Euzebya rosea: one gene and its partner. The protein of the gene in region 2 interacts with the protein of the main gene of each other region in a pairwise test. Links are inferred from orthologs where the notes say so. Each region holds a gene or a part of one and is shown on either strand. Other genes may lie near its edges. The genes, in order: ndk and CUC05_RS20700.

Evidence for each region.
Region 1: the proteins of CUC05_RS20700 (region 2) and ndk interact in binary tests that used the Escherichia coli proteins (3 or more experiments, as listed by UniProt). The link is inferred for Euzebya rosea from one-to-one orthologs.

Annotation. Positions count from the first base shown.
Region 1 is NZ_PGDQ01000002.1:227,271-231,183, reverse strand. The notes cover bases 1-2,747. They hold ndk (nucleoside-diphosphate kinase), read right to left. Parts: upstream 1,703-2,747; coding sequence 1,298-1,702; downstream 1-1,297. Other genes in these bases: CUC05_RS02705 (TlpA family protein disulfide reductase), read left to right, coding at 2,478-2,747; CUC05_RS02710 (disulfide bond formation protein B), read left to right, coding at 1,900-2,481; CUC05_RS02720 (aminotransferase class I/II-fold pyridoxal phosphate-dependent enzyme), read right to left, coding at 1-1,169. In the rest of the region: more of CUC05_RS02705, read left to right, coding at 2,748-3,170; CUC05_RS02700 (hypothetical protein), read right to left, coding at 3,193-3,913. UniProt on the Escherichia coli protein: Major role in the synthesis of nucleoside triphosphates other than ATP. The ATP gamma phosphate is transferred to the NDP beta phosphate via a ping-pong mechanism, using a phosphorylated active-site intermediate.
Region 2 is NZ_PGDQ01000018.1:62,762-74,783, forward strand. The notes cover bases 4,918-7,689. They hold CUC05_RS20700 (uracil-DNA glycosylase), read left to right. Parts: upstream 4,918-5,850; coding sequence 5,851-6,528; downstream 6,529-7,689. Other genes in these bases: CUC05_RS20695 (anti-sigma factor), read left to right, coding at 4,918-5,543; CUC05_RS20705 (ATP-dependent DNA ligase), read left to right, coding at 6,545-7,689. In the rest of the region: CUC05_RS20675 (N-acetylmuramoyl-L-alanine amidase), read left to right, coding at 1-387; CUC05_RS20680 (hypothetical protein), read right to left, coding at 422-1,246; ATP-dependent helicase HrpB, read right to left, coding at 1,635-4,106; ECF RNA polymerase sigma factor SigK, read left to right, coding at 4,156-4,812; more of CUC05_RS20695, read left to right, coding at 4,809-4,917; more of CUC05_RS20705, read left to right, coding at 7,690-8,080; CUC05_RS20710 (rhodanese-like domain-containing protein), read right to left, coding at 8,105-8,446; CUC05_RS20715 (MFS transporter), read right to left, coding at 8,497-9,990; CUC05_RS20720 (M20 family metallopeptidase), read right to left, coding at 10,047-11,225; CUC05_RS20725 (hypothetical protein), read left to right, coding at 11,325-12,022. UniProt on the Escherichia coli protein: Excises uracil residues from the DNA which can arise as a result of misincorporation of dUMP residues by DNA polymerase or due to deamination of cytosine.

The DNA of each region.
Region 1 (3,913 bases), on a different replicon or contig from region 2:
GCGCGGTCGAGGTCGGCGATCAGGTCCGCCGCATCCTCGATCCCGACGGAGTAGCGGATGAGCCCCTCAGGAATGCCTGCCTCGGCCCGTTCGCTGTCGGTCAGCTCGACGTGGCTGGTCGTCGCGGGCGGTCCGGCGATGGTCTCGACCTGCCCGAGGTTGGCGGCGAGGTAGGCGTACTCCAGCTCGGCGCAGACCGTCTCGACCGCAGGCATCCCCCCGACGAGGGAGAAGCTCAGCACGCCGCCGAAGCCCTCCATCTGGTCGGCGGCGACGTCGTGGCCGGGGTGGTCGAGCAGGCCCGGGTAGGCCACCCGCTCCACCTTCGGGTGGGCGGCGAGGTGTTCGGCGACGGCCTGGGCGGTCGCGTTGTGCCGCTCGACCCGCAGGCCGAGGGTCTTCAGCGACCGGAGGAACATGGCGGCGACGTGCGGGTCCATGCCGGTGCCGATGATCTCGCGGAGGGCGTAGACCCGGTGGACCAGCTCGTCGTTGCCGCACACGACCCCGCCGAGGACGTCACCGTGGCCGCCGAGGAACTTGGAGGCCGAGTGCAGGACGATGTCGGCGCCGTGCTCGACCGGTCGGGTGTTGATGGGGGTGGCGAAGGTGTTGTCGACGACGGTGACGGCACCGACGGCCCGCGCGGCGGCGGACAGGCGGGCGATGTCGAGCACCTTGAGCGTCGGGTTCGTGGGCGTCTCCAGGTACAGCAGGTCGCAGCCCTCGGCGATCGCGGCCTCCAGCGCGTCGTGGTCGTCGGTGTCGACCACCACGCAGTCCACGCCCCATCGCGGCAGGATCTGGCTGAACATCAGGTGGGTGCCGCCGTAGGTGTCGGTGACCGTCACGGCCCGTCGACCCGGTTCGAGCAACGCCATCAGGGTGGTGGAGATGGCCGCCATGCCCGTGCCGAAGCTGGTCGCGGCAGCGGTGCCCTCCAGCGCCGCCATCTTGGCTTCGAACCGGTCGGTGGTCGGGTTGGAGTTGCGGGCGTAGATGTGCCCCGGGGTCTCGCCGAGCGCCGCCGCGCGCCAGGAGGGCACGTCGGCGTAGGCGAACGCCGAGTTGGTGTGCACCGGCGCGATGATGCTGCCGGTGGCGGGGTCGACGTGCTCGGTCAGGTGCACCGAGCGGGTGGAACGGCCGGGGGCGGGGAGATCGGTCATCGTCCGGCAGCCTAATCGGCGCAGCGGGTCCTGCGACCCTCCGGCGAGGCCGTGCCCCGGGCGCGACACCCCCGGAGACGACGAACGGGGCGCCCCGAGGACGCCCCGTGCGGTGATCCTGTCGTTCCCTACGGGAAGAAGATCTTGATCTCGCGCTCGGCGGACTCGGGGGAGTCCGAGCCGTGGATGATGTTCTCGCCGATCTCGGTGGCGAACTCGCCGCGGATCGACCCGGGAGCGGACTCCAGCGGGTTGGTCGCGCCGGCCAGCTGGCGCATCGCGGCGATGGCGGACTCGCCGGTGACGACGAGCGCGACCAGCGGACCGCCGGTGATGAAGTCGACGAGCTCGCCGAAGAACGGACGCTCGCGGTGCTCGCCGTAGTGCTCCTCGGCGGTCTCGCGCTCGAGGGTGCGCAGCTCCATCTTGTCGATGGTCAGCCCCTTGCGCTCGATGCGGCGAACGACCTCGCCGATGAGGCCCCGACGGACACCGTCGGGCTTGATCAGGATCAGAGTGGATTCAGTAGCCATTGCCGCGCAGGGTATCGGCTGCGACGCCGTTGCGGCGCGGCCGACCGGCCACCCCTCCCCCTTCGGGGGGTGTCGGGGGTCACGGTGGGACCACAGTCCGACGATGACGGGACCAAGGACCCGGCCCGGCCGGGTGGACAGGGCCATGGTGGAACCGATGCCCCCGTTCGACCGACCCCTCCGATGAGACCCGTCCCATGACCGTCGCCGCCACCTGGTTGTTCACGCTGCTCACCCTGCTCTGCTGGGTGGGTGTGCTCGTCGTTGCCCTGACCGACAGGGGCAAGGCGGCCGTCGCCCGCCCCGGGGTTGCCGTCGGGATCGCGGCGTCCGTCACCGGCACGGCCACGCTCGGCAGCCTCTACCTGTCGGAGGTGGCCGGCTACGTGCCCTGCGAGCTGTGCTGGGTCCAGCGCATCTTCATGTACTCCCTGGCCGTGATCACCACGACCGCCGTGCTGCGCCGACGCGACGACGTCTTCACCTACGCCGTCCCCCTGGCCGCCCTCGGGCTGCTGACCAGCGTCTGGCACGTGATCGTGCAGCGCGCTCCCGCAGCCGGGGTCACCTGCGACCCCACCAACCCGTGTTCGGCCATCTGGGTCGAGCGGCTCGGGTTCATCACGATCCCGGTCATGGCCGGCACCGCGTTCCTCGTCGTGCTGGTGCTCGGCGTGGCGCTCTGGGGCCAGCGCCGCAGCGACGTCGGCGCGACGACATCCGGCGAGACCACGACCACCCCGACCCCCGTCCACCCACTCGAGGAGCAGGCCCTGTGAGCACCACGTCCAGCAAGCGCGAACGCCAGAAGGCCCGTCGGGCCGACCGACTGGCCGAGGCACGGGCCGCGGAGAAGCGGGCCGGCGTCCGCAGCCGGATGGTCACCGCCATCGGCGCCGTGGTGGCGCTGGCGGTCGTCGTCGGTGTCGGGTTCCTGCTCGTCCAGGGATCCGACGCATCGCTCGGCGTGGACGCCGCCATCGCCGAGGGCACGGCCCTGCCGACCGTCCCGCAGGCCGGTGGGGACACGGCGATCGGCATGACGGCACCCGTGGTGGCGGGGCAGGACCCCGACGGCGGGGCGGTCACGATCGGCGGCGAGGGCACGGCGCAGGCGGTCGTCTTCGTCGCCCACTGGTGCCCCCACTGCCAGGAGGAGATGCCGCTGATCGCCGACTGGGTCGCTGACGGGCAGCTGGCCGACGGGGTCGAGCTCGTCGCCGTCTCCACCCTGCACGACCCGGCCCGCCCCAACTGGCCGCCGGACGAGTGGCTGGAGGCCGAGGCCTTCCCCGGTGAGGTGCTCGTCGACAGCGACGGCACGGCCGCCGAGGCATGGGGCCTGTCCGGCACGCCGATGTGGGTCTTCACCGACGCCGACGGCACGGTCGTCGCGCGCTCCAGCGGCCAGATCGACGCCGACCGCTTCGCCGAGGCGAGCGCCCTGGCGGCGGGTCCGGAAACCTAGGCCGGCCACGGCCGTGTCGCCCTCAGGTGTTGTGGTTGACCCAGCTGACGCACTGGCCCTGGTTGCGGAAGGTCGGGTTGTTGAACCCGGCCCAGCCGCCCTTCTTGCAGTCGTCCTTGCTGGTCGGTGGCGCGGTGTCGGGGATGCCGTCGCCGTCGTCGTCACGGACCAGCTCGAAGTCGTAGGTCGTGGCGGTCCCCTCGACGCTGACCGTCAGCATGTCCACGCTGCTGATGATGCCTGGGTTGAACGACCCCTGGTTGATCCCGAGGGACCCGGGGCAGGGCGACGTCACGCCGCCGGGGCCACACGTCGCGGCTTCGCGGATGGTGGCGTCGGGGAACAGGGTCAGGATGGTGTCCCACGTGCAGGGCGTGGCCTGACCACAGCCACCTGCGTTGGTGTTGATCCACCACTCCGCGGCCCCGCCACGGAAGGCGTTCCACGTCTGCCACACCCCGGTCTGGACGGCCGCGTTGCCCTGATCCTGATAGGGCTCGAAGACCATGTACACGTCGCTGGTTCCACCGCCGTCGAGGTCCACGCGCAGGTTGAGCGCCGCGACCCCCGCCACGAACCCGGTGGAGGACGCGTCCCGGTAGGTGGCGTAGCCGATGCCGTCGATGTCGGCCAGCGCCACGCCGTCGTAGGTGGCGGTCAGCAGCTGCACCTTGTCGGGGTCGACCGTGGTCGACAGCTCGACGCTGCCGGTGCCCCCCGGCGGTGTCGCCGGACCGTTGCGG
Region 2 (12,022 bases):
TGTCCGGGCCGCTTCGGGATCGAGCTCGTCAGCCGGCTGCCGGTCCTGGTGGCCGCGCGTGCTGCGGGGATCGGCCAGCAGCCAGCGCCGGTGGCGACCGTCGCACCGACGCCGCTGGCCGCGCCGTCGACCAGCGTCCCACCCACCGAGGAGGCCGTGGCCGAGAGTGCCCCGGTGGCCGTGCCCCCGACTGCGACCCCCGACGCGGCGGCGTTGTCCCTGCCTGCCGTACCGGCCGCTGCGCTGCACGGCAAGGCGGTGCTGGGTGCTGACGTGAAGGTGTACGGGGCGGCGGGTGCGGGCCAGCTGCGGCTGACCGCGGCCGGCCTGCTGGCTGCCGTCAGCACAGCCACGGCGGTGGTCATCCGTCGCCGTGGGCTGCGCTGACGGGTACCCGCTCATCCGCGCGGCGGCGCTTGGATCACGCGGCGTCCTCGGGGCCGCGACGCCGGCGCAGGACCAGGGTGATGCACCCGCCCATCATCCCGATGCCTGCGGTCATCATGGCCAGCGGCCACGCGATGGCGACCGGCACCCACTCGAGGATCGCCTGGGGGACGAAGACCAGCCCGGCGAACCCGGCCCAGACCCAGTGACGGGTCGTCGTCAGGGTGATGGCGGCGCCCACGAGGACGACAGCGGTCAGCAGGCCGAGCAGCGGACCGGCGGTGCTGGCGTCGGCGACGACGGCCTGCGCTGCTGAGCAGGCCGCCAGGGCCCCGAGCGACAGGGGGGCCAGCTCCCGCAGACGAGGCACGGCGATGCCAGCGGTGACCCAGACGATCCCGACGGTCCAGATGGCGGTGGCCCGTGCGGCGTCGCCGCCGCCGGCAAGGCCCACACCACCGAAGACGGCGACCAACCCACCGAGGAAGGCCAGGGCGCCGAAGAACCCGCGGTCGGTGCGTCGCCACAGGGCGGTGGCCGCGGCCGCCGCGGTCCCGCCGGCGGCCAGCAGGCCCGCGTCCGCCCCGAGCCCGGCGACCCGATCGAGCAGGATGTAGGAGGTCAGGGTCCCGGTCACCCCGGCCATCAGCCACAGGGTGGTCGAGAGGCGGGCGGCGATGCGGTCCGCTGCCCCGACGAACCCGGCGGCGGTCGACAGCGCGACGGTCGCCAGGGCGAGGAGGAGGGTCTGGGCGCCGCCGCCGAGGTCGGTCCACACGTCGCCGAGCTCGTAGAGCACCGCGAGGGTGGTCAGGATCCCGCCGCCGTAGCCGAGGGCCTCCGCCGCCGGGCTCAGCACGGACGGCTCCCGTGGTGTCGGGGCCGGCCCGGGGTGGGGGCCGTTGAGCGGGTACCCACCACCACCGGCGCGATCGGGGCCTGCGTCGCCCATGGCCGAGGGAGGCCCCGATCGTGCCGGTTGGGACCAGGCGGGATGACCGGACGGGCCGGGGCCCGGCGGGTAGGGGGACGGGCCCGGTCGAGCGGTCGTGGGGCCCTGCGGGGGTCCGGGAGGGGTGGGGGCGGTGGGGCGAGGTGTCGTCATGCACTCACCGTGGCCGGACGACCGTCCGACCGGATCGGGGTGGTCCCCCGTGTTCACCCCTGACCCACCCGGACCGGTCTCGGGGTCGACCCCCGGTCGGTTGGTCGCGGTCGACCCCTGTCCTGCGGCGTCCGCCTGCCGGTCAGCCGCCGGCCGCCCGCCGCTTGGTGTGTCGCGTGGGGGCGGCCGACAGCGGGTCCTCGGGCCACGGGTGCTTGGCGTAGCGGCCCCGCAGCTCGGCCCGGACCTCCGGGTAGCCCCGCTCCCAGAACCCGGCCAGGTCGTCGGTGACCTGCACGGGCCGCTGCGCCGGGGACAGCAGGTGCAGCAGCACCGGCTCGCCGGCGATCCGGGGGCCGTCAGTGGCGCCGAACATCTCCTGCAGCTTCACCGCCAGGACCGGTTGCTCGCCGCTGTAGTCGACGCGGATGCGCGAGCCGCTGGGAACCTCCAGGTGCGTCGGGGCGACGTCGTCGAGGCGGCCGTGCAGCTGGTAGGGCACCCGCGACATCAGCGCCGTGTGCAGGTCGACCCGCGCCAGGTCGCTGCGTCGCCGGGCCCTGGTCAGGAACGGCGCCAGCCACTCCTCCAGCTCGGCCAGCAACGTGTCGTCGTCCACGGCTGGCCACCCGTCGGCCGCGGCCCCGTGGTGGAGGTGGCGCAGCCGGTCACGGAGGTCAATCGCCGATCGGTTCCACCCGAGCGCCCGCAGCTCGGTGGCCCGGACCCCCTCCAGCAACGCGGTCAGCAACCGGTCGGGGTCGGGGTCGGCGAGCGGGCTCTCGGACATGACGAGGGCACCGAGCCGTCGTTGCCGCCGGGCCACGACGTCGCCGCCCTCCCACGCCACGTGGTCCACGACCCGCACCATCGGCTCGACCGCCCCCTCGTCGAGGCCGGCCGCCAGGTACACCCGCGCCTGGGTCGTCCCGCGGTCGACGTGGGCGATGGCCAGCAGCGCCTCACCGGCCAGCGGGTCGCGTTCGGGCAGCGTGGCGCCCCGCCCACCGGCCATCGTGAACACCCCCCGCTGCCCCCGGGATCGGGCGATCCGGTCGGGATAGGCCAGCGCCACCAGCGGCCCCACGTCGGTCAGCGGCGCCCCCGTCCCGCCACCGAGCCGGCGATGCAACCGGTCGGCGTCACGGCGCACCCGTTTCATCGTCGGGGCCCGGACGGCACCCACCCGGTCACCCCGCAGGGCCCGGACCCGGCGTTCGAGGTCGGCGTCACCGTCCAGCATCACGTCGCGTTCGCCGAGCAGGGCGGCCAGCTCGGCGGCCAACCGCTGCTGCGACGGCTGTGCCCGCAGCGCCATGTGGGCCAGCCGGGGATGCACGGGCAGGTCGGCCATCGCCCGGCCGTGGTCGGTCAGCCGCCGGTCCTCGCCAAGGGCGTCCAGGCCGAGCAGCAGCTCGCGGGCGGCGTCCCAGGTGGCGGCCGGCGGCTGGTCCAGCAACGACAGCTCCGCCACGTCGGTGCCCCACGCCGCGATTTCCAGCGCGGTCGGCGCCAGGTCCTCCTCGGCGATCGACGGCGGGGCATGACCGGCCAGCGCCTCGTGCTCGGGCCACAGCCGCACGCAGACGCCCGCGCCCTCGCGAGCGGCACGACCCCGTCGTTGGTCGGCGCTCGCCCGGCTGACCCGGACGGTGTGCAGGCGGGACATGCCCGAGGTCGGGTCGAACCGGGGCCGCCGTGCCCAGCCGGCGTCGACGACCACGCGCACGCCGGGCACCGTCAGCGACGACTCGGCGATGTCGGTGGACAGGACCACCCGTCGACGGCCGGCCACGGGCTGCAGCGCGCGGCGTTGCGCTGCGGCGGGCAGCGCGCCGTAGAGCTGCAGGACCTCGGCGTCGATCCCCGCGAGCGCCCCGGCGGCTCGCCTGATCTCCCGCTGGCCGGGGAGGAAGACCAACAGGTCGCCCTCGGTGACCGGCAGGGTCCGCCGGACGGCGGCCGCGGTCGCCTCGCCGATGTCGGCGTCGACGGGCACCGCTTCGTGGCGGGTCTCGACGTCGTACACCCGGCCCCGGCTGGTCACGACCGGCGCGTCGCCGAGCAGCGCGGCGACCCTCGACCCCTCCAGCGTCGCCGACATCACCAGCAGGCGCAGGTCGTCGCGGATGGCCCGACGGCACTCGAGGGAGAAGGCCAGGGCGAGGTCGGCCTCGATGGATCGTTCGTGGAACTCGTCGAGGACGACCGCGCCGATCCCCTCGGCGGTCGGGTCGCGCTGCAGCCGCCTGACCAGGACGCCTTCCGTGACGACCTCGACGACGGTGTCGGCGGAGGTGCGACGGTCCTCGCGGGTGGTGACGCCGACGGTGCGTCCGACGGGTTCGCCGAGCAGGTCGGCCATGCGTTCGGCGGCGGCGCGTGCCGCGATCCGGCGGGGTTCGAGCACCACGATCCGGCCCGTCAGCCACCCGGCGTCACGCATGGCCAGCGGGACGAGCGTCGTCTTGCCCGCCCCGGGTGGCGCCTCGAGGACGGCGACACCAGCCCGGCCGAGCGCGTCGACGACATCGCCGAGCACTTCCTGCACCGGCAGGGCAGGCAGGTCGGGTCGGGCGGTTGGACGCGCTGGTGACACAGGACGGTCGATCATGGCAGTCCGCTCGCAGCCCCGCCGCGCCCCACCGCCTACGCTCCGGGTGATGTTCTCACGCAAAGGGCAATCCGGCACCCGTGGCGGCGCCGAACAAGAGGTGATGCCCGATCCCAAGCGCCACCTGTCGTCGGTACCCGACGACCGCGTCGCAGAAACCCGTGATCCCGACGTGCTGCTCACCCGAGTCGCACGGGGCGATCGCGCGGCCTACGAGGCCCTCTACGACCAGGTGGTGCCCCAGGTCTACGGTGTCATCCGCCGGGTCCTCCGTGACCCCTCGCAGAGCGAGGAGGTCGCGCAGGACGTGATGGTGGAGGTGTGGAGAACCGCGACACGGTTCGATACCGACCGCGGGAGCGCCAAGTCGTGGATCCTCACGATGGCGCATCGGCGGGCGGTCGACCGGGTCCGCAGCGTGCAGTCCTCCCGGGACAGGGAGGAACGGGTGTCGCGGGAGAACCGTGAACGCCCGTTCGACAGCGTTGCCGACGCGGTGGAGACCAGGTTCGAGACACAGCAGGTCCGCGAGGCCCTGAAGACCCTGACCGACGTGCAACGAGAAGCGATAGAAATGGCGTACTACGGCGGCAACACCTATCGAGAGGTGGCCGCCCTGCTGGACACCCCGTTGGGGACCGTGAAGACCCGGATGCGAGATGGCCTGATCCGGCTGCGAGACGCGATGGAGGTGGAGACACGATGAGCAAGGACCTGCATGCCCTGACCGGCGCGTACGTCATGGACGCCCTGGACGACGACGAGCGCGATGCCTTCGAGGCCTACATGGCCACGTCTCCCGCCACGCAGGCCGAGGTCGCCTCCCTCCTCGAGGTCGGCGCGATGCTCGGCGGTGCCGCCGCGGAGACCCCGCCCGAGGGCCTGCGTCGAGCCGTCATGGCGGAGATCGACAACGTCCGCCAGGAACGTCCGGTCGTCACCGCCATCGACGATGCCCCCTCGGTCCGTCCGGCGGCGGTCCCGAGCACCAAGTCGTGGGTCACCCGCCTGTCGATGGTCGCCGCGGCTGCCGCGGTCGCCGTGTCGGTCGGCCTGGGCGTCCTCGTCTCGGACCTCTCCGACCGGCTGGATGCGCTGGAGACCACCAACACCGAGGTCGCCACGCTCGTCGCCGCGACCGACGCCGCCCGCTTCGACGCCGGCCTGCCCGACGGCGGGGTCGTGACCGCGGTGATCTCCGACGACCACAGCGCCGCCGTGACCGTCGCCGAGGGCCTGCCGGTCCTCGACGAGCAGCTGATGTACGTCCTGTGGGCCATCATCGACGGCACCCCCATCGCCGTCGGCGAGCTGCACAACGGCGTCCCCCTGACCACCCAGCACGCCGGCCTCGACGCCCTCGGCCTGACCGTCGAACCCCGCAACGCCCCCCTCGACGTGCCGACCGGCACGGTCCAGGTGCAGCTGGGCGCGTGAGAATCGAGCGCAGCGAGGATCGGAGCGCGCCCACCCGGGGGTCCGGGGGCGGAGCCCCTGGGTGAGCAGGGCGCGTGAAGATCGCGGCGGCCCGGCGGCACGCCCAGGGCGCCGCGAAATGTGCAGCTTGGCCAACCCGTTGACGAAGCTGCACAACAGCGGCGCGGACTGGTGCACTTCGGTGCCCATGTGGGCGGAAGTGCACAATTCGAGTGGGGGGAGGGGCGGCCGGGTGAGCGGCCGCAGGAGGGGTGGAAGGCGGGTCGGCTTGCGTGACCCCGGCCGTCCCCCGAGCATGGCCGACCACATGGGACGAACACCGCTTGCTGACGTCGTCGGGCCGGGCTGGGACGTGGCGCTGGAACCGGTCGCCGACGACATCGCCGCGATGGGCGACTTCCTCCGGGGCGAGCTGGCGGCCGGCCGGTCCTTCCTCCCCGCCCCCGACCGGGTGTTCGCGGCCTTCGCCGTCCCCTTCGAGGAGGTCAAGGTGCTGGTCCTCGGCCAGGACCCCTATCCCACGCCGGGGCACGCCGTCGGGCTGTCGTTCAGCGTCGCGCCGGGCGTCCGCCCCCTCCCCCGCTCGTTGCAGAACATCTTCACCGAGCTGTCGGAGGACCTCGGCGTGCCCACGCCTGCCGACGGCGACCTGTCCCCGTGGGTCGACCAGGGCGTCATGTTGCTCAACCGATGCCTGAGCGTGGCCCCGCGCGACCCGGGTTCGCACCGTGGCAAGGGCTGGGAGGCCATCACCGAGCAGGCCGTCCGAGCGCTGGCGATGCGCAGCGCCCCGCTGGTGGCGATCCTGTGGGGCCGCGACGCCCGCTCCACCAAGGAATGGCTGCTGGACGCCCCCGCCATCGAGTCCGCCCACCCCTCCCCCATGTCAGCGGCCCGCGGGTTCTTCGGCTCACGGCCGTTCAGCCGCACCAACGCCGCGCTGGAGGCACAGGGGGCCGAGCCGGTCGACTGGTCGCTGTCGTGATCAGCAGGGCGATCGGGTGACCGCCGGGCGACTGGTCGACCTGGTCGCGGCCTCCGACGCGCTGGCCGAGGAGTCCGGGCGCAACGAGAAGGTGCGCATCATCGTCGAGGCGCTGCTGGCCGCCGGGGACCGGGCCGACCTGGCCGCACGGTACCTGGCCGGGGACCCTCCGCAGGATCGCCTGGAGGTCGGCTGGGCCGCGATCCGGGACGCCGACACCCCGCCCGCCGACACCCCCTCCCTCGCCCTCGACGACGTCGACGCGGCGCTGGAGGTGCTGGCGACCGCCGGCGGGCCGGGGTCACGCGGTGCCCGGATGGCCGCCCTGACCGACCTGCTCGCCCGTGCGACCGCCGCCGAGCAATCGTTCCTGCGCCACCTGGTCATGGGTGAGATGCGGCACGGGGCGTCGGCCGGCATGGTCGCCAAGGCCGTCGCGAAGGCGGCGGACGTGCCCGAAACCGTCGTCCGGCGGGCCCTCATGCTCTCCGCCGACCTCGGCGAGGTGACCACCCTCGCGCTGACCGGCGGCCGTCCGGCGCTGGAGGCCGTCGGCCTGGTGGTCGGGCGTGGGGTGCAGCCGATGCTGGCCTCCACCGCCGAGTCCGTGACCGAGGTGGTGGAGGAGCTCGGCACCGCGGTGGTGGAGTGGAAGCTCGACGGCGCCCGGATCCAGGTCCATGTCGACGGCGACGACGTGGTGGTGTTCACCCGCAACCTCAACGACATCACCGGCCGGTCCACCGACGTGGTGGCCGCCGCCCGGGCCCTGCCGGTCCGGCAGGCGATCCTCGACGGGGAGGTGCTGGCCATGGGCGCCGACGGCCTGCCGTGGGCCTTCCAGGACACCATGAGCGCCTTCAGCCGGGACGAGGGCGAACGGCCAGCGCTGAGCCCGTTCTTCTTCGACCTGCTGCACGTCGACGGCGAGGACCTGATCGACCAGCCGCTGTCGGTCCGGCGCGAGCGCCTGACCGCGCTGGTCCCTGACCACCAGCGCATCCCGTCGGTCGTCGTCGACGATGCCGCCGCGGGCGAAGCGGTCGCCGTCGAGTCGCTGGACCGCGGCCACGAGGGGGTGATGGTCAAGGCGCTCGACGCGCCCTACGCCGCCGGTCGCCGCGGCAAGCAGTGGCGCAAGGTCAAGCCGGTCAGGACCCTCGACCTGGTCGTGCTGGCCGTGGAGTGGGGGTCGGGCCGACGGCAGGGCTGGCTGTCCAACATCCACCTCGGCGCCCGTGTCGAGGGTCCCGACGGCGACCCCGAGTTCGTCATGCTCGGCAAGACGTTCAAGGGCATGACCGACGCCATGCTCGAGTGGCAGACGGCCCGGTTCCTCGAGCTGGAGACCCACCGGGACCAGCGGGCCGTGTACGTCCGGCCCGAGCAGGTCGTCGAGATCGCCCTCGACGGGGTGCAGACCTCCCGCCGTTACCCGGGTGGTGTGGCGCTGCGGTTCGCGCGCGTCATCGGGTACCGCGACGACAAGTCGCCGGCCGAGGTCGACACGCTCGACACGGTCCGGGCGCTCGGGGGGCTGCCACCGCGCTGACGCCCCGGGTGGGCACGAGAGCCGTCAGATGACCATGCCGGGCGCGCCGTCGTCGGTGACGACGGGGTGACCCATGGCGCTCCACTCCTGCATGCCGCCCTCGATGTTGCGGACGTCGAAGCCGGCGTTGTTCATGTAGACCGTCACCTCGGCCGACCGCCGTCCGGACCGGCAGATCGCCACGATCGGCACGTCGGTGGGCAGGTCCCGCATCACCTGGGGGATGGTGGACATCGGCACGTGGCGGGCCTCGGGTGCATGTCCTGCCTGCCACTCGTCCATCTCGCGGACGTCCAGCAGGAGTGCACCCTTCTCCATCAGGTCGACGGCCTCGTCGGGGTTGACCTCGGGGAGGCGGGCGTTCATCACGGTCCTTCGATCGGGCATCCCACGGACCTCGTGGGCGATCAGGAAGGCTAGCGCGCGGACTCGGCAGGACGCGTACCCGGTGGAGGTGCATCCAGGGTGCAGTGCGTGCGTTCGTGGGGCGCGGGGCCGGGGCCACGACGTGGCGTTCGCAGCGTCGACGGCAACCCGAGGAAGGCGATGGCAGCCGAGGCCAGCGCCAGCCCGGCCGTCAGCAGCATGGCGCGCGAGAAGCCGGCCGCGAACAGGGCGGGGTCGTCGAAGGCATCCGGTCCGAGACCGGCAGCCGGCGGCAGGACCGCGACCGCCAGCAGTCCGGCGGTCCGGGCCACGGCGTTGTTGATGCCCGACGCCACGCCCGCCTTCGCGGAGTCGGCAGCGGCCAGCACCGTCGCGGTGACCGGTGCGACCAGCAGGACCAGCCCCGCACCGAAGACCAGCATGGCCGGCAGCACGTCACGGAGGTACGTCGACCCCTCCCCCAGAAGGCTGTAGCCGACCATGCCCGCCGCCAGCAGCAGCGGCCCGATGGTCAGCGGGACCCGGGGACCGATCCGGCTGGCCAGCCGTCCGGATCGCGCCGACAGCAGCAGCATCAGGGACGTGATCGGCAGGGTCGCCGCGCCGGCCTGCACCCCGCTGAACCCCAGGACCTCGCGGAGGAAGACCACGAGGAGGAAGAACACCCCGCCGAGCGCGGCGTACACGACGAACGTGATGCCGTTGGCGACCGAGAAGGTCCGGTTGGCGAACATGCCGAGCGGCACCAACGGCGCGGCGACCCGCCGCTCGACGACCACGAAGCCGGCGAGGACGACTGCACCGGCCACCGCGGTGCCGACCGAGAGCCCGGAGGCGCCCTCCCCGAGCTGGATCAGCCCGAACGTCAGGGCGCCGAGCCCAGCCGCGGCGGTGATCGTGCCGAGCCAGTCCAGCCGGCTGCCGACGGCGGACGGGTCCCTGCTCTCGGGCAGGTGGCGGATCGTCAGCACGACGGCGAGGGCGCAGACGGGCACGTTGAGGAGGAACAACGACCGCCAGCCCCCGACGTCGAGGAGCAGGCCGCCGAGCAGCGGGCCGACGGCGGCGGCGATCCCCCCGAGCCCCGACCACGCCCCGATGGCGGCCGACCGGTCCTCCTCCACGAATGAGGCCTCCAGGATGGCGAGGCTGCCGGGGGTCAGGAGTGCCCCGCCGATGCCCATCAGCACCCGGGCGGCCAGCAGCATCCCGACGGTCGGTGCCGCCGCAGCGGCCACGCTCGCCACCCCGAAGACGACGGTGCCGATCACGTAGACCCGCCGTCGCCCGAACGTGTCACCGAGCGCCCCGCCGATGAGGATCAGCGAGGCCAGCGCCAGCATGTAGCTGTTGAGGATCCACTGGACGCCGAGCGTGCCGGTGTCGAGGCCCTCGGCGATGTCGGGCAGCGCCACGTTGACGACGGTGCCGGCGACCATCGCCACGGCCGACCCGGCCACCGTCGCCGTCACGGCCCAGCGGCCGGCGGCGGTCCCCATGCGCAACGGCTCGTCGTCGGTCACGCCGGGAGCCTAACCGTCGCGCCGCCCGAGGCGCAGGGTGGTGTCGGCCCTGTGGATCAGGCGGCCGGGACCCCGTCGACGGACAGGCGGTCGATCAGCGCGGCCAGCAGGGTGACCCGCGGGACGATGGAGGCCGCGTCCAGCCACTCCGCGGGGGTGTGGTCGTCACCGCCGACCGGGGCCAGCCCGTCCAGCACCGGGATGCCGGCCGTGGCGACGATGTTGGCGTCACCCATGCCGCCGGTCGAGACGTGCCGCATGCCCTCGATGCCGAGCTCGGCGCCCAGGGCGCACGCCAGGTCACCCAGGGCCGTCACCGCGGGGGTGGCCTCCATCGGGGGCGAGGACGCTTCCAGGCGCGTGGCCACCCGGACCCCGTCGACATGCGGTGCCGACACCACCCGCTCGGCCTCGGCCAGCAGGGCGTCGTACTCCTCACGCGTCCAGGCGCGGAGGTCGATCCACATGGTGGCCTCGGCCGGGACGATGTTGGAGCGGCTGCCCGCGTGGGCCACCCCGACGTTGACGGTGGTTCCTCGCTCGAGGTCGTTGAGGGCCTGCAGCTCCACGATGGCGTGCGCCATGTGCAGGGCGGCGTTGATGCCCTTGTGGGGTTCGACCCCGGAGTGGGCCCCTCGGCCGGTCAGCTGGGCACGCAGGTTCGCACCGCCCTTGCGGGCGCTGACCAACGACCCGTCCTCACGGCCGGCCTCCAGGCACAGCGCGACGTCGGCCTCGGCGGCGAGGCGGGTGGTCACCGGGGCGGAGTAGGGCGAACCCAGCTCCTCGTCGGGGGTGAACACGACCATCAGGTCGGCGTCGCTGCCCACCTCGTCCAGCGCTTGCACGGCGATCAGCGCCGCGACGATGCCGCACTTGTCGTCGGCGACACCGGCGCCCCTGACGTGCCCGTCGACGATGGCGAAGGGGCGCTCGGCGGCGGTCCCACGGTCGTACACGGTGTCCATGTGGGCGTTGAGGAGGATGGTCGGTCCCGTGCCGGCGCGACGGCCGACGAGGACGTGCAGCGCACCGACCGGCACGTGCTCAACGACGAAGCGCTCGGCGATGAGGATGCCCTCGAGCACGTCGGTGATCCGGCGGACCCCCTCGTGATCCAACGACCCGGAGTCGATGGCGACGAGGTCGCGCAGCAGGTCGAGGTAGGCCTGTTCCCGTCGTGCCACCGCTGCCCTGATCGCGTCGAGTCGGGTGTCGGTCGGCCGGGCGGTCATCTCGAGGGTCCTTCGTCCTGGGGCCGAGTCGTCCGGCCGCGAAGGACTCAGGGTCGGTCGGCCGACCGCTTCCCGCAACCCCGCGAGTATCGTGGCGGCGTGTCGGGTCCCGGGCGAGCGCTGGCGGCGGCGGTGGTGGTCCTGCTGGTGGCGGGCACCGGCTGGCTGCTCGTGCGCGACGACCCCGACGGCACGCACGACCTGCCCGGCTCGACGGCCGTGGTCCCGCTGCAGGACCCGCCGGAGGTGGACCCGGGGGCGCGTGCCGTGTCCCGCCCGGGCCCCCCGGCGGGACGGCCTGCCCGGACGTCGACCTCGCCCGGCGAGAACCGGCACACCCCACCGCTCGTTCGGGTCGGATCGGACTGGGTCAGCGGCATCGTGATGGACGCGCCGGTGCTGATGGGCGACAACGCCCTGCCGTGGCGCTACCACCTGCACGACGACGTGGTCGCCCGGTTCGACGAGGCCGCGGTGCACGAGGGGGTTCGTGCCTGGGACGGCCACGCCGGCACCCGCTGGGCGTCGTGGTTCGAGGGGTACGTGACCGACGGCCGGGTGGTGGCCGACGGCCGCTCCACGGTCTTCCTCGAGCAGTCCTGCGAGGGCCTCACGAACGCCAACGCCTACCTGTTCACCGACGGCGGACTCGGCCTGCGTCGCTACGGGGCGCTCGGGACGCAGATCCTCGAAGCCGACATCGGTGTCTGCCCGCGGGTGGAGTCGCGGGACGACCTGGTCCGTGCGATCCGCCACGAGATGGGCCACGTCGTGGGCCTGGCCCACCTCTGCAACGC